Regions from separate parts of the Hyphomicrobium sp. 802 genome, predicted to be linked through region 2. Evidence: predicted binding sites of a transcription regulator. Region 2 holds the regulator's gene; each other region holds the start of a gene.
The links. The regulator LexA, encoded in region 2, represses DNA repair genes until DNA is damaged. The targets are predictions, from matches to a motif close to TGTTCNNNNTGTGTTCNG.
Positions count from the first base shown of each region.

Region 1 (7,135 bases), 1.4 Mb from region 2:
CCCGCCGCGTTGGCGCTCTCGGTGCTCAGCAGCGGGGCAACGGCGGGCAGGATCACGAGTGTCAGGACCATGACGAGGTCCTCGACGATCAGCCAGCCGACCGCGATGCGGCCCTGATCGGATTTGACGAGACGTCGTTCCTGGAGTGCACGCAGCAGCACGACTGTGCTGGCGACGGAGAGTGCGAGACCGAAGACGAGGCCTGCGCCCAAAGACCATCCGAATGTCGTCGCGAGGCCGACGCCCATCGCGGTCGCGACAGCGATCTGAACGAGAGCCCCGGGCACGGCGATGGCGCGCACCGCCAGCAGCTCCGACATGGAGAAATGCAGCCCGACGCCGAACATCAAAAGAATGATGCCGATTTCCGCCAGTTCGTTAGCGAGGCCTTGGTCGGCCACGAAACCCGGTGTGAAAGGGCCGACGGCAACTCCGGCGAGCAGATAGCCGACGATAGGAGAGATGCGAAATCTCTGGGCGATGGCACCGAAAATGAAGGCCAGTGATAGGCCGACGACGATCGTAGCGATGAGCGGGGTATCGTGCGCCATTCCAGATGCGGCACCTCCTGAAGGCCGTTCCTCCAGTTTGCCCGGCTCAAGGCGAAACAATCAAGCCCCGCGGGAATTTAGGCTGGAGATTTCAAAGATGAGGGAGTTGGTTTTAGGGACCAGGTTCTGATGCCAAGGGTGCGGCTTCGTGGGTTCCCCTGTTCATCTCGGCTTTGCCTCGGGGATGACGGTGTTTCCGCGACACCCGTCCCCCCAAACGTCATCCCGGCGAAGGCCGGGATCCAGTCAAACCTCGACACCGAAGATACGGATACTTGCCTGGGTGCCGACCTTCGTCGGCATGACGGTGGTTGATCAGCCCGCGCGATTACAATGAGGACACCCGCCCCCGCGGGGAACGGTGTTCATGCGATGATATTCACGTGGTTGTCAGGATACCGTCAGCATTCAGCCTTGACGGCACGTTAAGCGTCGCGGAAATGAACCGCGGATCGTTATCGATGGGGGCATCACGTGAGCGACGCGCCGTCTCTTCTCAACTTTTCGCATCCGGCTCATCCGGTGAACCGAACGCTGACGGTGGTCAAGCTGCTGGTGCTTGCCGTATCCGTCGCCGCGGCCGTACCGACCGCGCGCAATCTGTATTTCTCCTGGAAGAACGACGTGCCGTTCAGCCAGGTCGATCACCGCCTGGCGCAAGCAGCGTTGCTGGAGAAGAATTTCGACTGCCGGATCGCGTATCGTTCGCTGACGACGCAGGGCAATGCGCAGGTTGAGGTCGGATCGTGTGCGAAGACCGGTGACATCTCGATCCGCGTGAAGAGCGCGGACGGTCAGGTCAACTACGAATGGATTGCATTCGATCAGTTGCCGAAGCCGATTTCGAAAACGGCGAGCCTGTGGGACTTGATTGTATCGCGCGCGGTGGCGGATGAAGCCGCACGGCGGGATGAGCCGTTCAATGTTGCGCAGGATGTGACGGTGCTGTGCCAGGCAAAGTCAGGCGACAACATCATTCGCGTCGTGCAATCCGGCGGACAGTGCACGCGCGAAACCGTTTCGATTTTCCGCGGCTCCGTCGAGAAAAGCGCGAGCGTGCCTTGCGATAAGGCGTGTCCTATTAAGTAAGCGCGTGCGACTCCCCTCCGGGGAGCCGGCCGCACGCGCAGGAGTTTTTTTATTGTGCTCGGGGACACGCATTCCGCGCGCCGGCCGCCGAGCACGGCAGTTTTTTATTTTCGCTTCCGACTCCGCTTCGCGGAGCCGGCCGGAAGCGACGGGACGTTTCACCATTCATCTTTCTGCGGCAGGCCGTCGGCGATGTCGTAGTAATCGGACTTCGAGCCGACAAAGATGTGCTCCTTGATCTTGAGGCCCGTCGGTCTGTCGAGCGTTCCGGCGGTGACATAAATTTCTTCGCTGCCGGGGGACTGCCAAAAGAGATTGCTACCGCAGCGCATGCAGAAGCCGCGGTTGCCGGCATCCGACGACTGATACCAGCGCAGCGTCTCGTCATTCAGCAATTTTATGTCTGCGGCGGCGCAGTTCGTCATCGCAGCGTAATTTCCACTCGTCTTCGCGCATATCGAACAGTGACACGCGAGGATCGGGTTGAGTTCGCCGCCGATTTCATAGCGGACACCTCGGCAATGGCAGCTTCCTGTGGCGTGAACGGTCATTAGCAACGAATATCCTTCGAACGGCGATGCGGCTCCCGGTAAGATCACTGATATTGCGCGCATTTCAAACATTACCGATGAGAATTGTGATCGCTTTCTCCCTGATGACAACTTGACGACCGGGGTTTTGAGGCACACATTTCTCTTTGTGACGGTGCCGCTCTCGCTAGCTGTTCCGGTAATTGCGTCTCGGCCGAGGGGTCGATGAGCTGCGGAATGGAGACGCGAGCCGCAAGGGCTTCACGTGGTGCGTATGGGTCCCGTGAGGCGCATGTGGAACGTGGTAGGCGTGACGTTGAAACAGATCGAGGAGAGGAGATGACTCCACCGGGTTATCAATCAGGACCTCGAGACTTGTTCACGGGGTCAGCAGCTTGACAAGCGCTCTCGAGATTGTGGCCACGCTTGGCTCAGCTGCACTCGCTGCTACAATTTGGATATCTCACACGAGGGAGGCGGTCCGTGCGGCCGCTAGAGCCTCGCATTCAAAGGCCCGGTTTTAGTCTGGGCGAACCATCGAAGGTAAAAAACACAGCCCCGCGCGAATCCGAGGATTCGGCGGGGTTAGTTTTTTTATTGTTGGCGAAGTTTTTTGTTGTCGCTTCCGACTCCGCTTCGCGGAGCCGGCCGAAAGCGACGAGCCGCTAGGGTGGCCGGTTGGTATTCGCTGACTGTCCAGAGATTTCCTTCGGGATCTTCAAGATCGAACCCCATCACTCCGTCGGGAAATGCCGGCGAACTCGTCCTGCGAAGAGGGCGAAGGAGCTTCGCTCCGGCTTTTAACGCCAAGCGATGATAATTTTCGACGGCGTCGACGTTTTCCGCAACGAGGCAGATGCAGGTTTTCCCGACCCTCGACCATGCCCCGTCGGCTGGAATCGTGGAGACGAAAATTATTCCGTTCCGCCAGGCAAGTTCTGCGAACACGACTTTACCGTTGGGACCATCGTAGGATGCGACGACGCGAAAGCCGAGCGCCGATACCAACCAATCAATCGCCGATCCAAGATCGGCATAATAGGCGCCCGGAACTACGGCGGGACCGTCGGTCGGAGAGCTCATCGTCATCCCACATCAAGATTGAGAATGCCGAAGCGGTAGCGATGTCGAAACCCTAATCCTTGTGGTTCGTGATCGCGACGAATTTGTCGTCGTTCTGGGCACGGCGTTCGTGCATCAGGAAGTCGTAGTAGCCGCAGCGACCGGAGCCAGGGTATGCGCGGCAGGCGGCGGGGCGCGCCTTATAGATCGTGCAGCAGCGCTTCTTGGTGTCGAAGAACTGGCAGATGCGGCCGTAGTGCTTATCGCGCTGGCGGCGCATGATGTACTTGTGGCCGTGGGCTTCGCGCGTAAAGCGCCGCTTCGCGGTTTCGTATTTCAGGTCGAAATGCTTGGCGAGGCGTTCCACGTCGCGCTTGTTCAGCGCAATGACCGGATACGAACAGCAGTATCCTGGGCAATTCAAACAATTGTACTGAGCCATTGCGGCTTTGGTGCTCCCGCGTGCGCACGCCATCCTCTGGGTAACGGCCTTAGATCATGCGGCGCGGCAGTCAAGACGGCATTCGCGGCGAACGCGACATTCCGGTGAGACCGTGGCGCGATGGGTTAATTTGCTTGCGCCTAGTGGGGCGGGCGCTATATAGAACAATGAGAGAACATTGCTATCCCCGCCCGGTCGATTAGGCCGTGGAGAACGATAAATGAAGTGAAGAAGGTGGCGGGGAGAGCCTTTAAAGTCAGAACGATTCCGCGCTATCCGAATAGCGCGTCTATGCAACTATTCATGTCGGCTGGCGAGCATGCCGCCGGTCGTCGCAAGGGAACGCGGTGGCGTTCCTCGCGTTCAGTCACGTTCAGTCAAGGAGACGAGTGAAATGGCAGGGTCGGTCAACAAAGTCATTCTGGTCGGCAATGTCGGCAAGGATCCGGAGATCCGCCGCACGCAGGATGGCCGCCCGATCGCCAACTTGAGCATCGCGACGAGCGATACCTGGCGCGACAAGCAGACGGGTGAGCGCAAGGAAAAGACCGAGTGGCATCGCGTCGTCGTCTTCAGTGAGCCGTTGTGCAAGATCATCGAGCAGTACGTGAAGAAGGGCGCGAAGCTCTACATCGAAGGCGCACTGCAGACGCGTAAGTGGACGGATCAGTCCGGCGCGGAGAAGTATTCGACCGAGGTCGTCATCCAGGGCTACAACGGCACGCTGACGATGCTCGATGGCGCAGGCGGCGGACGCGGCGCGTCGATCGGTATGCAGGAGAGCGGTCCGGATTACGCATCCGACGGCGGTTTCGGTTCGAGTTCGGGTGGCGAATCCCGGCGCGCGTCGGGTTCCAGGAGCGGCGGTTCGAAGCCAAGCTTCGACAAAGCGCTCGACGACGAGATTCCTTTCTGATGGTTGCTTCCGACTCCGCTTCGCGGAGCCGGCCGGAAGCAACGGGCTTGGTGAGGCAGTCTTCGGACGTCGGCGCGACTCGCGTTCCGCGAGCCGGCCGCCACGCACGGAAGTTCTGAGTTGTCGTTTCCTACTCCGCTTCGGGGAGCCGGCCGTCGGGCTTGGTGAGGCAGTCTTCAGACAAATGCGCCGGTTACAGAATGGATCCTCGGCCTGAAGCCGAGGATGACATTTTGATAGCGGGAACGCGTCCCAACACCGCCATGGCCCGCGATGGCGGCACGTGACGCTTAATGCGTCGCGCCTGCCGCGATCGGCGGCTTGGTTTTGTTGAACTGGAAGGCTTTCTCCGACTGCACCTCGATGAAGAGGTGCTGCACCTCTGGGAAGCGCGTCTTGATGGCCTGCTGCAATCGTGCCGTTACGTCTTCGACCGTTCGTGCGCTGACCCAATCCTCGAAATCGACGCTGGCCGTAACGAGCACATCTTGCGGTCCCAGATGCATCGTCCGGATTTCGTTGATGGTGCGGATCGGTTTGTCAGGTCCGATTTCCTTGGCGATGATTTCATTCAACCCGGCTTGGACTGCGCGCGACGCCGACTCGCCGACGATCAACGAGCGAATTTCGCCCGACATGAAAATGGCAACGAAGCCCAGCACGCAGCCGATCAGAATCGAGGCGATGCCGTCAGCCTGCTCGTAGCCGCCGAAGTCGGCTGCCATCGTTCCGATCAAGGCGATGCTCAGTCCAATCATTGCGGCGCTGTCTTCCAGCACGATCGCGAACAGCGTCGGATCTTTCGATGCGCGTAGCGCGGCAATGAAGCCCAAGCCTGACGGGCCGCGTCGCGTGTTGAATTCTCCAACGGCCTTCCACGTCGAAAATCCTTCAAGCGCCATGGCGACGAGCAGCACGATGTAGACCACGAAGACGTCGTGTATCGGGTGCGGATGGAGCATCTTTTCGATGCCTTCGTAGATCGCGACGCCGGCGCCGAGTGCGAACAGCACCATCGCGACGATGAAGCTCCAGAAATAGATCTCCTTGCCGTAGCCGAATGGGTGGTGCGCGTCGGCGGGTTTTTCGGCGCGTTTGATGCCGAAGAACAGTAGCAGCTGGTTCGAGGTATCGACCAGCGAGTGAATGGCTTCCGAAAGCATTGCCGAGGATTGCGTCCACGCCGCCGCCGCGAATTTTGCGGCGGCGATGCCTAGATTACAGGCAAAAGCGACGACGATAACGGCTTTCGATCCGCCGGTGTCCACGGTTGTTGTCTCCCTCTACGGCACCCTCATGCGTACCCGATAGCAGGGGAATGCGTCCACCCGCGCGCATTGAAGGCCGCGCCACGCGAGCAATAACGGTCAGCCGAAACGTCGTCAGCGGCTGAGGACGTTGCGCTTATTCCAAAGAAAAACGGCCTGTTTCAAACGATCTTTGACAGCGCAACCGAAGCGTGTCTGAGACCATGGGAGAAGCCGAGCGCTACGATCGGTCGCCACATAGTAGCGGCTGATAAGCGGGTAAATGGCCCACGCCATCGCGACACCAACGATCACGTCCGTCACGTAATGCGAGCCGATTGGGACGCACGAGACGAGCATCAGCAGATTAAGCGGCACGAAGAGCCAGCGTAAAATCGGGACCGCCATCCAACCATACGCGAGCAGCACAGCCACAACGGCGTGATAGCTTGGGAACGTCACCAGTCCGGCAAAGTGCAGTTGATGATCGCCGTTGCGCAGCCCGTCCGTAATGCCCGGAGCAACCCATGCGGCAGGCACAATGACGCTCGGAAAATCGGATGATTTGAAATTGAAATGTGCATAGGGGCCGATCGCGGGAGCAACGAGAAAGATGGCGATGGTTGCGGCGAGTACCACGGTGGATGTTGTCATGACGCTGCGGAGACGCTCCGGATCAGCCCAGGCGAGCGTCAGCACCAGAATGATCGGCTGCCATTCGATGCTTGCGTAAGCGTGGCTCAAAATTCTGGTCAGTTCGGGATGGTCACGGAACCAGAATGCCAGCGCCACCCAGTCTATTCCGAGACCGGCGTCGGCAGCGACAAGAATCTTGTCCTGAAACGGAAATGCTGCCGAGGCAAAAATGGCTTCTAACGGCGGCATGATAAGAACGGTTGAAATTGAAAGCGCGGTCGCTTCAACCGCTATAGCGGCCCGCAGGTGGCCGCAGTGTATGAGATAGGCCGTGGCCGCAGCCATTGCCGCCAAACACGCCCCTTGGCGAAGAAAAAAGGCCGGAGGCGGGAACGCGAAATCCGTAATGGAGCAGAGCAGCGCAAGAAGTGCGGCACTTAGAGCTATCAAGATCCAGGCTGGGCGCATGGCGCGCGCCCATACTTTGCTAGCGGAGGGACGAAGTCCGGGAATGCCTTGTTTCAAAGGGCGAGCTGCTGCGGAAATGCGCAATGAATTGGCCATCATCAGCTCAGCAAGTAACGTATCGCTCGGAAACGCGCTCTATACAGGCAAAAATATAAAAGTCGCGTTAAACGCAGATACGCCGGAACGAAGCAATT
Region 1 covers NZ_JAFM01000001.1:1,831,838-1,838,972, forward strand. Annotated here, with positions in the region: gene ybaL (YbaL family putative K(+) efflux transporter) at 1-551, opposite strand, end outside; gene HYP802_RS0109225 (hypothetical protein) at 1,026-1,640, shown strand; gene HYP802_RS0109230 (GFA family protein) at 1,799-2,191, opposite strand; gene HYP802_RS0109235 (VOC family protein) at 2,765-3,253, opposite strand; gene HYP802_RS0109240 (YkgJ family cysteine cluster protein) at 3,306-3,674, opposite strand; gene HYP802_RS0109245 (single-stranded DNA-binding protein) at 4,069-4,590, shown strand; gene HYP802_RS0109250 (cation diffusion facilitator family transporter) at 4,881-5,858, opposite strand; gene HYP802_RS0109255 (phosphatase PAP2 family protein) at 5,973-6,818, opposite strand; gene HYP802_RS23815 (hypothetical protein) at 6,805-7,135, shown strand, end outside.
Region 1: HYP802_RS0109245 (single-stranded DNA-binding protein) is a predicted target of LexA. The motif match lies at 3,835-3,852, and genes of this name have one in related genera.

Region 2 (7,135 bases):
TGGACCTTTTGTTCTGTCTGCCATTGAGGGATTGAGGCTCCGCTCGTAGCATGTGAGATGGGACAAGTTAAGGGGGCGGAAAATTCCCGTTCCCGATGCGTCATGGGCAGGGCATGTCGGTCGAAGCGCGGGGACCGGACGTCGCATTTCCAGGCTATGCCGACCACGGCATGAGCCGCGCTGTCCTGTTGTTTGAAGCTGAACGGCAGAGCTTTTTCCTTTGGGCGCCCGTTTGCCTTGGTGCCGGAATTGCCGCCTATTTTGCGCTGCCCATGGAGCCGGCGCTGATCGTAGCGTTCGCGCCGCTGGCGCTCGCCCTGATTTTGCGCCTGACAGTACGTTCCGGCACGCTCGTCGCGACACTGATGATGGCGCTGGTTCTGATCGGCGCGGGCTTTGGCATCGCCAAGCTGCGCGTCGAAGCTGTCCGCGCGCCCGTTCTGACCAAGGCGCTGCACAGCGTCGAAGCCTCAGGCACCGTCACGATGGTCGAGGCCAAGCTGCCGCGTGGCCAGCGGCTGACGATCGCCAACCCCAAAATCGCAAATCTCGCTGCAGCCGATACGCCTGCCGTCGTGCGCATCCGCACGATGTCGTCCAAAACGCGCGCCGCACCGGGCGACAAGATCCGCATCAAAGCCAATCTCTCACCGCCGGCAAAGCCAGCGCTTCCAGGCGGCTTCGATTACGCGCGCACCGCTTGGTTCGAATCTGTCGGCGGCGTCGGTTACGCATTCGCAGCACCGACGATCGAAGGCCACGTTGACCCCAATAGCATCGTCCAATGGTATCGCCGCACCATCGAAAATATCCGTCAGGCGATTGCCGCGCGCATCCGTGCGGCGCTTCCTGGCGAAACCGGCGAGATCGCGCTTGCCCTTATCACCGGCGAGCGCGGCGGCATCAGTGCCGAGACGAACAACGCCTTCAAGAATTCGGGCCTGTTCCACATTCTCTCGATCTCCGGCCTACACATGGTGATTGCAGCAGGTGCCGTTTTCTTTTCGATCCGCCTGATCCTCGCTGCGATCCCGCGCATCGCCTTGACGATGCCGATCAAAAAGATCGCCGCTGCGCTCGGCATCATCAGCGCGGTCGCCTATCTCGCGATTTCGGGAGGCCAGTTCGCAACCGTGCGCTCGGCGCTGATGATCTTCATCATCTTCGGCGCCATGCTGATTGATCGCCCTGCGCTTGCGTTGCGCAACGTTGCGCTCGCGGCGTTCCTAATTCTGTTGGCCTATCCCGAAAGCCTGCTCGATGCAGGCTTTCAGATGTCGTTTGCCGCTGTGACGGCGCTGATCGCCTCGCACGAATTTTTGAGCAGCCTGTTCAATCGCGAGCAGAAGCCGCATCCCATCATGCGCGTCATCGTCTTCTTCGGTGAGATCATCGCCTCGACTCTGATCGCAAGCGTCGCGGTCGCGCCGTTTGCCGCCTATAATTTTCACCAGAGCCAGCAATATGCCGTGCTCGCGAACATGATCGCCATTCCGATCTGCAACCTGATCGTCATGCCGGCGGCGCTCGTCGCGATGGTGCTGATGCCGTTCGGCCTCGAATGGCTCGGCCTGAAGCCGATGGGCTGGGGCATCGAAGGCATGACGTGGTGTGCGAACGAAGTCGGCGCGTTGCCTGGTGCAGTCGGACATATTCCAGCGATCCCCGAACTGGCTTTCGTGCTGATGCTTACGGGCGGCGTCTGGTTTTTGCTTTGGCAGACGCGGATCAGGCTTCTCGGCGTTGCGCTTGTCGGCGCCGGGCTGCTTGTTTCGCCTTGGATGCCGCGCCCTGACGTTCTGATCGGACAGAAAGGTCTGCTTGTCGCCGTGCGCGATGACTCGGGCAAGCTCGACGCCATGCCGGGCAAGGGCACGAAATACGATCTCGACCGCTGGCTCGAATACGACGGCGATTCCCGAACGGCGCGCGATGCCAAGATCGGCAAAGGCTTTACTTGCGATGCGATCGGCTGCATCGCGCATGTCAAAGGCGCGACCGTCGCGGTCGCGCGCCATCCCGCCGCCGTGACCGACGATTGCCTCAACGCCGACGTGCTTGTGCTCGATACGCCCAAGCCCGGCAATTGCGCCGTGCCGCGAACGGTCGTCGATGTTTTCGATCGCTGGCGCAATGGCGCTTACGCCCTTTATGTCGACCGCAGCGACGACAGTCCGGAACCCAAAATCCGTCTCGAAACGGTCGCGGCTCATCGCGGCGAACGACCTTGGAGCGAGATGCCGGAGCGAAAGCAGGCAGCGCTGCCGAAACCCCGTATTCTGCAGACCCCGTCCCCGGCGGGTGCCCCGGCTGCCGAACCTGCCCGGACCGCCGAAGCAGAACCCCAAACACGCACCTCAGCCGACGTCGATCCGGGGGAGGGGGCGGAACTCGAAACGGAAGATATCACTGAGCCGGACGCCGAGAGCGGGCGTTAGCCATCGACGCTGCCCCGCGTCGCTCTAGCTCCGTCGACGCATGGCGGCGAACTGCCCCTCAATACCGCCGCATCAAGCCGACGAGGCGCCCCTGAATGTCGATCTGATCCGGCCCAAAGATCCGCGTTTTGAATTCGGGGTTCGCGGCTTCGAGCGCAATCGTCGAGCCCTTCTTGCGCAGCCGTTTCAGCGTCGCTTCCTCGCCCTCGACCAGCGCCACGATGATATCGCCGTTCTCCGCCGTATTGCAGCGGCGGATGATGACGGTATCGCCGTCATGGATGCCCGCCTCGATCATCGAATCGCCTTTGACCTCCAGCGCAAAGTGTTCGCCGTTGGTCAGGATGTCGGGTGGCACCGCAATGTCGTGCGTGTGGTTCTGAATGGCGCTGATCGGCGTACCGGCGGCGATGCGGCCCATGACCGGGATCGACACCGTCCGCGCGTCGATGACGTGCGACGGCGGCGGCGGCGTGGCCACATTCGTCTTCGGCGGCCCGGAGCCTTCGATCACGCTTGGCTGGAAGCCCCGCTGCGGTGCCGCGGCCGCGTTGGCACCCGGTGCCGCGGACGGCAAGCCAACCTGGTTGTCCGGCAGCTTGATGACCTCGATAGCCCGCGCCCGGTGCGGCAGGCGGCGGATGAACCCGCGTTCCACCAGAGCGGTGATCAGCCGATGAATGCCGGACTTCGACCTGAGATCCAGCGCATCCTTCATCTCGTCGAAAGATGGCGGCACGCCGCGCTCCTGCATGCGCGCATGGATGAAGAGGAGGAGGTCTTTCTGCTTTTCGGTGAGCATAGCGGTTCGTCTCAAGCCTTTCCTGGCTGGCAAGCGCGGCGGGCTGAGACGCTGACCACCGAAAGACCGCCCGCTCATTTACAGTACAAATCGTGTATGTACCCTAACCGTTCTCGTCTCGTTCTGCAACCCATGCAAGTCAATAATCAACACGAACCAGCGCATGCGGCTCTGAAAGCACAGTTTCGTTGGCGCATCCGACTCGCCCGCGGCGAGCCGGCCGGATGCGCATACGTGGTGCATCTTCCTTCGCTCGACTTCAGAACGAAGAGCCAAGCATGTGCTGGCGGCGGGCTCTGCGAAGCAGAGTCGCCGGCACCCACAATGCTCCGGCATGCTCCCCCGCAGGGGAGTCGCCAGCAAACAAAGAGCCGACGGAAAGACCTCGCATGTCTGTTTATCGACCCGGGCGTTTCATACTTTTGCCGTTGAGGTGGAGCATCGTGCGAACAATGCGAGGTTTGTTTTCTCAAATCATCATTGGGGTCATCGTCACCGTCATCGGGACGCTTGTGACCGACGCCATCACCGGCGGCAACATGAGCCGTCATTTCGTTCCGGGCGTGCACGGCTCCTGGCGCGGGCATTGATGTCCAGATTTGCGCAACTCCTCTGACGCTTTAATGCACGACGCTCCCGATGTGCGCATCGTGGCTGGCTCTCCTTTTTGATTGCGCCGGAACGACAGCTTTTGATTTGCGCATGGCGACTCCCCTGCGGGTAGCCGGCCGCCATGCGCGGATTTTTTCGGCGCGCCGGCCGCCCGGCGCGTCGCGATGAACAAAGATCCGGGCATGCGCCAACGGCCGGCTCCGCTTTTTGATTGCGCCGGACGACACGCCTACGGCGCGCCGGCCGCCCGGCGCGTCGCGAAGGAAGAAGCTCCGGGCGTGTGCAACCGGCCGGCTCTGCGGAGCAGAGTCGGTTGCACCAAATATAAAGCACGAAGCGGACGGGTTCCGCGGCTGGGTCGTGGCATTTGAAGTCTCGGAACCGATCCGCTCCGTGACAGCCTGAGAACAGGGTCGCGAGCACGGTCACTTAATGAAGCGGGATGCTCCGCACACGGGTTTCTCACCCCGTGCGGACCGGCCGTTCGCCTTGTCCGGAAGCGCGCGTGACGCGCCGGGTCAGGCTGCCCCGTCCGAGCCCGACGCAACGCCTTGCGCGCGAGCCCTTCACCGGACGGGCGAGGGGATTATGCGGGCGGTTCGGAAGGCGGGGATAAGTTTTTTGTGTGTGACGGTCAGCCCGCTATTCGACCTGCGGTCGCTGCGGATTTCGCGCGGCTCGTCATGATGGCCTGATGGCGGGCCAAAATCTTTTTGAGTGCCGCAGGTCGGCTCTTCGGAGATGCGCTCGTAAACTTCTTTGCGATTGCGGAAATTTCAGCGGCATTGAGTTCCTTGTCGGACTCTATGGCAGCGTAAATCGCATTGAAGCCTTCTTCATCTCCCAGAGCCTCCTCAAGGCGCCGCGAATATTTTAGCACGATTTCATCTCGAATGACGGCAGACTGCTTTGGCTTAGATGGCTTAGCTATTTTCGGTTTGGACAATTCGGCAGACAAATCCGCCAGGCTCGATTGCGTATGCCGCCGCAACGAGCACTCCAGTTGCCGTATTTCTTCGATTGTTGAGGCTTTCGCGTGCTCGTCCAAAAGCGATGCGAGCGCATTCAAAAAAGCACATAGATCGGCGATGGGCGAAGGCTCCGAACTGATTTTCGGGGAAGCAACGCCAATCGTTTTCGCAAGAATTTTGACAGTGTGGTTTGGAAAAGATTCGAGAAGAGGAAAGAAGTCGTGAGCCCACGCATCATCGACCGAAAGCGGTGTACGCGATCTGAAATCGATCCCGCGCTTAAGGAGCGATTTTAATTCAGAGCACTTCATTCAGCGGCCACCGGTAGCATAAGTTGGATCGCGTCATTGCCATCTGGGTCAAAGTCATCAGGATCGTCCACACCTTCAAATGATTGAGCAGGGGGGACGCCGACTTGGTTCGCGATCGTTCTCGCCAGCGAGAGAATAGCGGCGCGGACATTCGGAGAAGAATTGTCGCGAGGAAGATTGAAATACGCGATGCCATCATCTGCGTTTCGAACCAATCTCACGGTGTTGGGGATAAAGGTTGTTGTCGGAAGGAAGCCGCATCCGAAACGCTTTGTGTTCATTAAATCCTGTAACCAACTCATGACTTCGCGTGTGATATTGAGATTTGGACTGTACCGCGTCGCGACGACGCCGACGTGTTTGAGGTGCGGACACAAATTAGCGTCGCGCATGAATTTCAGCTGCTCGCAGAACGAAACAACAGATTCACCAGACGGCTTATCGAGGATGGTGGGAATCAGGACATGCGAACTTGCGCAAAGAGCTTGGATCGTTCCGGCAGTCAGCCTTGGCGGGCAATCGATAATGATAAGATCGAAGGCGTCTTGGACAGTCTGAGAGTGCAGAAGCTTCGCTAAATTGTACCGCATCTCCGCCGGGCGATAGATGTTTCCGATGAGCAAATCGGAAATCCAATGCCGCCATGCGCGACGATCCGGTTCGCGCACGTTCAATAGCCATTCGATCAGGAGCCGATTTTCGGCTTGAGCGAGATCGTAATAAGCCGTTGCGACCTTCAAACGAGGCTCTTGTCTTACCTCTTTGCAAGTCTGCAAGAACAAGTTCGGTTCAAGCTGTCCTCCTAATGCCCGAGTGGCAACGGAGTCCATCCCGGGGGAGGGAATCCAACTGACGTCGTCCGGAAACGCCATCGACGACAGAGAACCTTGGTAGTCGAGGTCGATTAGCAGAACGCGCTTCTTCCAATTACGGTGATGGGCGAGATGCGCCGCCACGTTGGCCGCAATCGTCGTTTTGCCAACGCCGCCTTTCAAATTGACGATTGAAACTATGCGGGCGCTTTTGACGTTTCCTTTGTAATTATCGGGCTGAACGATCGGCTTAAGCGTCCAGACGCCTGGGCCTTCCTGAAGACCTCCGGGAGTTTTTCGACGAGCAACTGCAGTGAGTGCCCGCTGGCGACTGTTCCAGAAATCTCTCAACTGTCGGAATTTGGCCCAGAGTAGTTGGATTGCTGCCCAGGCAATGGCACCAACGACGGGAAGAATCCAAAGAATAGCGTCGCCAGCAAATTTATGAAGAAAATCATCAGTAAAATAAGAAATCATAACGCAACCCCCACACACGAATTGGGAGAGATTAACTGACCATTAACCAGTTGTCATCAGGCGGAGCACCTTCACCCCTCCGTCTCCCCACCATCATCCTCGTCGCAATCGAGACGCTGGTCGCGATCTTCTACATCGCGGTCTTTCATCAGGCGGGGCGGAGCAATGCCATCGCCAACATCGCTGTCGATAGCGTGACGGCGATCGTCGTCGCGATTTGGGTTGTGTTCGTGCTGCCCGCGATCGTGCTCGTCGTTCGCGACACGAAACCGGGATTGGCGCTGGGCCTATCGCTCGCAGCAGCCGTGGCCTTTGCTGCGAACCTCGTCATTTTCTGATGCTTCGTCGGCCGGACGTCGCTCGTCCCGTGAGAGAAGCGCAACCGGCAGCGCAGTCGCACGCGCAAATAAAAAAGGCGACCCAAGGGCCGCCTTTTTCATTGGTCTGGGGGAGAGGTTTGGGGAAACTTATGACTCGATCTGCCAGATGCCGGTCGGCAAACGGCAGGCGACGATTTCGGTGCGCTTCGTGGCATGCACGGCGGTCAGCATGACAACGGCATACCGGCAGACGCTGCCGTGCGTGTCCTTGAATGAGGCGAGGGGCGCCACGAGCCCGGAGAGCTGACCGTGGCCGCGATGCCAGACATAGTTGGCGCCGTCGGCGACTTCGGTCAGCGCGAATTGCACGCTTTCGAGCGCCGCATATTCGT
Region 2 covers NZ_JAFM01000001.1:3,214,544-3,221,678, reverse strand. Annotated here, with positions in the region: gene gltX (glutamate--tRNA ligase) at 1-24, opposite strand, end outside; gene HYP802_RS0116380 (ComEC/Rec2 family competence protein) at 96-2,438, shown strand; gene lexA (transcriptional repressor LexA) at 2,497-3,240, opposite strand; gene HYP802_RS23700 (hypothetical protein) at 3,693-3,830, shown strand; gene HYP802_RS23695 (hypothetical protein) at 4,487-4,732, opposite strand; gene HYP802_RS0116355 (ParA family protein) at 5,131-6,423, opposite strand; gene HYP802_RS0116350 (hypothetical protein) at 6,474-6,761, shown strand; gene HYP802_RS0116345 (hypothetical protein) at 6,891-7,135, opposite strand, start outside.

Region 3 (7,135 bases), 1.3 Mb from region 2:
AGCGGGCGACAACAAACAGTTCACGCGCCGCCTTTACATGTCGCCGCTGGCAGCGGTGCAAGGCGGCGCAGCTGCTGCGCTCTATGTGATGGACGCGACCGAGCAGAAGACGCTCGAAAGCCGCGTGGCGCAGGCGCAGAAGATGGAAGCGGTCGGCAACCTTGCGGGCGGCATCGCACACGACTTCAACAACGTGCTGACGGCGATCATCGGGTTCTCGGATTTGCTGCTGCAGACGCATCGCCCGAGCGATCCGGCTTATCGCGACATCAAGAACATTCAGTCGGCGGCCAATCGCGCGGCTGGTCTGGTCAAGGGGCTGCTCGGTTTCTCGCGTAAGCAGACGCAGCGGGTCTCGGTCTTCAATGTCGGCGAATTGACGTCCGACATGCTGCCGGTGCTGAAAACGCAGTGCGGCGAGAAGATCGAGCTCAAGACGCATTCCGAGCGCGACCTGTGGTACGTGCGGGCCGACAGCGACCAGCTTTACCAGGTCATTCTCAATCTCGTTCGCAACGCGCGTGACGCGATGCCGAACGGCGGCAAGCTGACGATCAACACGCGCAACGTCACGGAACGCGAAAGCCAGAAGATGCGCGACGTCGTCGGCTTTACACCGGGCGAATACGTGCTGGTCGAAGTGGCCGATACCGGCACCGGCATGAGCCCGGAAGTTATGGCCAAGATCTTCGAGCCGTTCTTCACGACGAAGGGTGTCGGCAAGGGCACGGGTCTTGGTCTCGCGTCGGTCTACGGTATCGTCAAGCAGTCGGGCGGCTTCATCCAACCGGAAAGCGAGATCGGCAAAGGCACGGCCTTCAAGATTTTCCTGCCGCGGCATTTCGTGGAAGAAGGCGAGGAAGTCGCGAATGCAATGCCGGAGTCGATTGCTGCCGCGAAGAAGCAGCTTAAGGCAACGGACCTGACCGGCACCGGCCGCGTGCTGCTGGTCGAGGACGAAGTCGAGGTTCGCCAGTTTGCAGTTCGCGCGCTGAAGCGGCAGGGCTATCAGGTGTTGGAAGCGACCGATGGCGTCGAGGCGCTGGAGATCATGGCCGAGAACGAAGGCATGATCGACATCGTGGTGTCTGACGTCGTCATGCCGGAAATGGATGGGCCGTCGCTCTTCAAGGAGCTGCGCAAGCGCAATCCGTCGATCAAGGTGATCTTCGTGTCGGGCTATCCGAACGAAGCATTCCGCGAGTCGATGGGCTCGGACGATTTTGCGTTCTTACCGAAGCCGTTCTCGCTGCCTCAGCTCGCCGCGAAGGTGAAGGAAGAACTCGCGAAGTAGTTTTCGATGGCGCCGGGCGACTCTCCTCCGGAGAGCCGGCCGCCCGGCGCGAGGCTTGGATTACACCTCGCCCTTGAGGCCCTTCTCGAAGTATTTGTGAATGATCTTGTCCTGGTTTTCGAGCAGCCAGTCGATGTCGGGCTTGAAGTTCATCGCCTTGTGAATGGCGAGCGCGGTCGCCTTGCGATGGATGTCGAACAGGATCTTGTGATCAAGCTTGTCGATCGTCGAGACGACGGGGTTCAGCCACACCGAAACGATGATGCCGAGATCATCGACTTTGTCTTTCGGCAGGTCGCCGGCGCGTACGGCGTCGAGGACGCCCATCGCGGTCGCGTATTGCACGGTGCCCATCAGGATGTTGGTGTAGCGCTCGTTGTCGACCGTCACCTTGCTGACGCACAGCGTCGGCGGACGCACCATCACGTCGGTGTTCAGAAGCGACAGCACGCGGCTGTGGCCCTTTACCTGGTCGCCGAGAAGCGTCGCGAAGGCGGTGCCGAAGGGGCCGTCCATTTCGCCGATCGCGACTTCGGGTTCCGCTGCCGTTCCCGGAGGGCCGCCTGCGACCAGGGCCTCGCCGACGCGAATGCCAAAACGCCCCGACGGGCGCGATGCAATGCTCATATGTCACCACCTTGTGCTCGGTTATCAATTGAGCGCCGAAGCCGACGCACGGGGTGGGCTTAAACCAGAGTGGCCAGAGACGCGCCATAAGTTCTGGTTATGGCGCGTCTCACGGTCGCGATGCGATGGGGGGGCAATCGCACGCGCTAGTCGCAGGGAATTTCGATGACGCTGTCGGCAGCGGCGGAATAGCGGCGGCAGACTTGCGGTGCGGCTGCTGCTGTTTTCGTTGCGGTCGCGGTTGCGTTTGAGGCCGTCGAGACAGGCAGCAGATCGCTTTTCTTGGCGATGTTCGTGGCGTCCGTCGATGCCGTTTGCTGCGCGATCGTTTTCGTTCGTGTGGCTGCAAGCGTCTGAGCCTGCTTTGCGGCTGCAGCTTTCTTTTGGGCGAGCGCTGCGAGACGGGCGCGTTTTGAGGCAAGGGCCGCAGCCTGTGCGCGTTCGGCGCGTAATTCGGCGAGCCGCTTTTCACGCGCTCTCGCAAAGGCTTCTTCGAGATTGCGGCGCTTGTCCTTCTCGCAGGGCTGGGCCGGCTGGCGGCCCTGGTTGCGGAAGAACGGGCTGGCATAGAACGAGCCCATGCCGTGTGCTTCCGCGTTCGATGCGACGGTGCTGGCGACGACCAGAACGGCGATGAGTGTCGAGATCTTGAGCATGGGTGCCTCCCACGAATTTGCGATGGAGGCATCTTGGAGCAGCGCGATTTTTCCCGCTGTTTCGGACGGAACACGTCTGCAAATCGTGCTGGGGTGTTGAAAATAAAAACGCGGCCCGGCCGAAGGACGGCGAGCCGCGTTTTATGAGTGAAGGGCGAATGCGAATTACTGGCAGGGCGCCTCGATCACACTATCGGCAGCTGCCGAATATTTGCGGCAGGTGACGGTCGTGGCGGCCGGAGCGCTCGGTGTCGTCGATGACGTTTCGATAGCGTTCGACGGTGTCTTTTCAACTGTCGTCGTCTGCGCTGAGCTATCTGCCGTTGTGGCTGCAGGCGTACTGTCGCCCGAGGTCAGCCGGTCGCCCTTTTTGAGCGCGGGCTTGTCGTCGCTCGTCGTGGATTGGGATGCAGTCTCGGCAGCGGCGATCTGGGCCGCTTTCTGCTTCTGCAGCGCGATCTGGCGGGCGCGTTCGCGTTTGGCGGCCGCGGCGGCGATGGCGCGCTGGCGGGCACGTTCGCGGGCGGCGATTTCCCGGCGAGCGCGCATTCTCTCGTAAGCTTCCTCACGACGGCGCTCCTCGGCGGCGTGCGCGAGCATGCTGGCGGCCGCCATGCCGCCGAGGAAGAACCCAAGGCGGCGGCCGGGGCCGGCTTCGGCGGCTGATGTGAACGACGCGGCGACGACGGCGATGGAAATCAGAACTGCGAGCAACTTGGACACGGGCTGTCTCCTTCGGCTTGGGTTGCCAGGAGAGTGCCGCGAGTGGCCGCGACGCGCTGTCCCTAAGGAAACATGTGCGCAAGAGTGAGAAAATTCGGCGCGGAGACTCCACAATGAGAACAAAACGTGATTGACAGAGGTGGAACAAAAAGTGTACGTTTATCCTTAATTGATGGCGCGCGGCGCTTGCCATAAGGGATTGAGGGTGACGACATGGAACGGCCGGACTTGACTGTGCTCGAAGGGGGCAAGATGGACAAGAAGCAGGCGCTGGAGCAGGCACTCGCGCAGATCGACAAGACCTTTGGCAAGGGGTCGATCATGCGGCTCGGCGCCAATGAGAAGCTGGATATCGAAGCGATCTCCACGGGATCGCTCGGGCTCGATATTGCGCTCGGCATCGGGGGATTACCGAAGGGACGCATCATCGAAGTCTATGGACCTGAATCCTCGGGCAAGACGACGTTGGCGCTGCAAGTCGTGGCGGAAGCGCAGAAGAAGGGCGGCACGTGTGCGTTCGTCGATGCCGAGCATGCGATTGATCCGGGCTATGCCAAGAAGCTCGGCGTCAAGGTCGAGGATCTTCTGATTTCGCAGCCGGATACCGGCGAACAGGCACTGGAAATCGCTGATACGCTGGTGCGTTCGGGCGCCGTCGACGTGCTCGTGGTTGACTCGGTTGCCGCTCTGACGCCGAAGGCCGAACTCGAAGGCGAGATGGGCGACAGCCTGCCCGGCCTGCAGGCCCGCTTGATGAGCCAGGCACTCCGGAAGCTCACGGGCTCGATCTCGAAGTCCAATACGATGGTGATCTTCATCAACCAGATCCGCATGAAGATCGGCATCATGTTCGGCAACCCTGAGACGACGACGGGTGGTAACGCCCTGAAGTTCTATGCCTCCGTTCGCCTCGATATTCGCCGCATCGGCCAGATCAAGGAGCGCGAAGAGACGGTCGGCAACCAGACGCGCGTCAAGGTCGTCAAGAACAAGGTGGCGCCGCCCTTCAAGCAGGTCGAATTCGATATTATGTATGGCGAAGGCATCTCGAAGGTCGGTGAGCTGATCGATCTTGGCGTTAAAGCCGGTCTCGTCGAAAAGTCGGGTGCGTGGCTGTCGTACAACGGCGACCGTATCGGCCAAGGCCGGGAAAACGCCAAGACGTACCTCAAGGAAAATCCGCGCGTCGCGGCAGAGATCGAGCGGGCTATCCGTGCCAACGCCGGGCTCATCGTCGAGAAGATGCTGGCCAATCCGGAAGCCGGTGAGGACGACGGCGAAGAACCCGACGAGGACGGGGTCCTTCCCGACGAATCGGGCAAGAAAGTCGCCAAGGCGAAGCGGTAGAGTTTTGAGTGGCGCCATCCGACTTCCCTTCGGGAAGCCGGCCGGATGGCGCAGAAGCCGGCCGTCAGCGCCTGTCGTTCCGCCGCAGGCGGACGGCCTGCCGCAAGGACCGCCCCTTCCTAGACATGCCTCAGGGCCGCCGCTACAACGGCGGCCTTAACCCGTTTCGGGGCTGTGTCCCGGAACATGTTTTTTATCCAGATCAGGCCGAAAGCACCACATGGCTGGCGTCAGCGAAATCCGCGCTTCGTTTCTCGATTTCTTTGGCAAGAACGGACACGAGATCGTGCCGTCGTCGCCGCTCGTTCCGCGCAACGACCCGACGCTGATGTTCACGAACGCGGGCATGGTGCAGTTCAAGAACGTTTTCACGGGGCAGGAGACGCGGGCCATTCCGCGTGCGACGACGTCGCAGAAGTGCGTCCGTGCTGGCGGCAAGCACAACGACCTCGACAACGTCGGCTATACAGCGCGCCACCACACGTTCTTCGAGATGCTCGGCAACTTCTCGTTCGGCGACTATTTCAAAGAGCGCGCGATCGAGCTGGCCTGGAACCTGCTGACGAAGGATTTCGGCCTCAAGAAAGACAAGCTGCTCGTCACGATCTATCACACCGACGACGAAGCCTATCGCATCTGGAAGAAGATCTCCGGGTTCTCCGACGACAAGATCATTCGCATCGCGACGTCCGACAACTTCTGGCAGATGGGCGACACGGGGCCGTGCGGTCCGTGCTCGGAAATCTTCTTCGATCATGGCGACAAGATTCCGGGCGGTCCTCCGGGCTCGCCCGACGCCGATGCCGATCGGTTCATCGAAATCTGGAACCTCGTGTTCATGCAGTTCGAGCAGATCGCACCGGGCAATCGCGTAGACCTGCCTCGGCCGTCGATCGACACGGGCATGGGCCTTGAGCGCATCGCAGCGGTGCTGCAAGGCAAGCACGACAACTACGATATCGATCTGTTCCAGCATCTGATCCAGGCCATCCGCCAGGAAGCGGCGAAGGTTGGCGCGAAAGAGAACGCGGCGACGAAGGATTTCGATCACGTCGCGCGGCGCGTCATCGCCGACCACCTGCGCTCGACGAGCTTCCTGATCGCCGACGGCGTGCTGCCGTCGAACGAAGGCCGTGGCTACGTGCTTCGCCGCATCATGCGCCGCGCCATGCGCTATGCGCACCAGATGGGCTGCACCGATCCGCTGATGTATCTGCTCGTCCCGTCGCTCGTCCGCGAGATGGGTGACGCCTATCCGGAACTCGTGCGCGCGCAGCCGCTCATCACCGAGACGCTGAAGCTCGAAGAGACGAAGTTCAAGCACACGCTCGACAACGGCCTAAAGCTGTTGGGCGAAAGCTCGGCGGGTCTCACGAAGGGTGCAGTGTTCCCCGGCGATGTCGCGTTCAAGCTCTACGACACGTACGGCTTCCCGCTCGACCTGACCGAGGACGCGTTGAAGCCGCGCGGCATTACTGTCGATACTGGCGCGTTCGATGCAGCGATGAAGAAGCAGAAGGATGCCGCCAAGGCCGCCTGGAAGGGTTCGGGCGAAGCGGCGACGGAAGGCCTCTGGTTCGAAATCAAGGACAAGACCGGCGCGACCGAGTTCCTCGGCTATGACACCGAGAGTGCGGAAGGCATCGTCACGGCCGTCGTGGCAGGCGGCAAAGAGGCCTCCGAACTCAAAGCCGGTGAGGAAGGCGCGATCATCGTCAACCAAACGCCGTTTTACGGGGAGAGCGGCGGTCAGGTCGGCGACCAGGGCGTCATCAAAGGTCCGAAAGGCACGCTGTTCCGCGTGACCGATACGCAGAAGAAGCTCGGCGATCTGTTCGTGCATTTCGGCAAAGTCGAGAGCGGAGCGTTCAAGGTCGGCGAAGCGGTCGAGCTCGAAGTCGATCATGGGCGGCGCTCGGCGACGCGCGCCAACCATTCCGCGACGCATCTTCTGCATGAGGCGCTGCGGCAGGTGCTCGGCACACACGTCGCGCAGAAGGGCTCGCTCGTTTCGCCGGATCGTCTGCGCTTCGACTTCTCGCATACGAAGCCGATGTCAGCGGACGAGATCAAGCAGGTCGAGGACATGGCGAACGCCGTGCTGCTCGAAAACACGCCGGTCGTCACGCGGCTGATGGCGCTTGACGATGCGCGCGCGACGGGCGCGATGGCGCTGTTCGGCGAGAAGTACGGCGATGAAGTGCGCGTCGTGTCGATGGGTGCGACGCGGCCCGGCGCCAACAAGGCGTGGTCGGTCGAGTTGTGCGGCGGCACGCACGTATCGCGCACGGGCGATATCGGTCTCATTCGCGTCGTCGCCGAAAGCGGTAGCTCGGCGGGCGTCCGCCGTCTCGAAGCGCTGACGGGTGAGGGCGCGCGCGCCTATCTCGATGAGCAGGATGCACGCGTGAAGGAAGCGGCGAGCGTGCTCAAGACACGGCCGGAAGATCTCGTCGATCGCTTGAAGCATCTCGTGGAAGAGCGCCGC
Region 3 covers NZ_JAFM01000001.1:1,882,301-1,889,435, forward strand. Annotated here, with positions in the region: gene HYP802_RS0109490 (PAS domain-containing sensor histidine kinase) at 1-1,294, shown strand, start outside; gene HYP802_RS0109495 (formaldehyde-activating enzyme) at 1,355-1,921, opposite strand; gene HYP802_RS0109500 (hypothetical protein) at 2,068-2,577, opposite strand; gene HYP802_RS0109505 (hypothetical protein) at 2,743-3,300, opposite strand; gene recA (recombinase RecA) at 3,514-4,647, shown strand; gene alaS (alanine--tRNA ligase) at 4,868-7,135, shown strand, end outside.
Region 3: recA (recombinase RecA) is a predicted target of LexA. The motif match lies at 3,441-3,458, and genes of this name have one in related genera.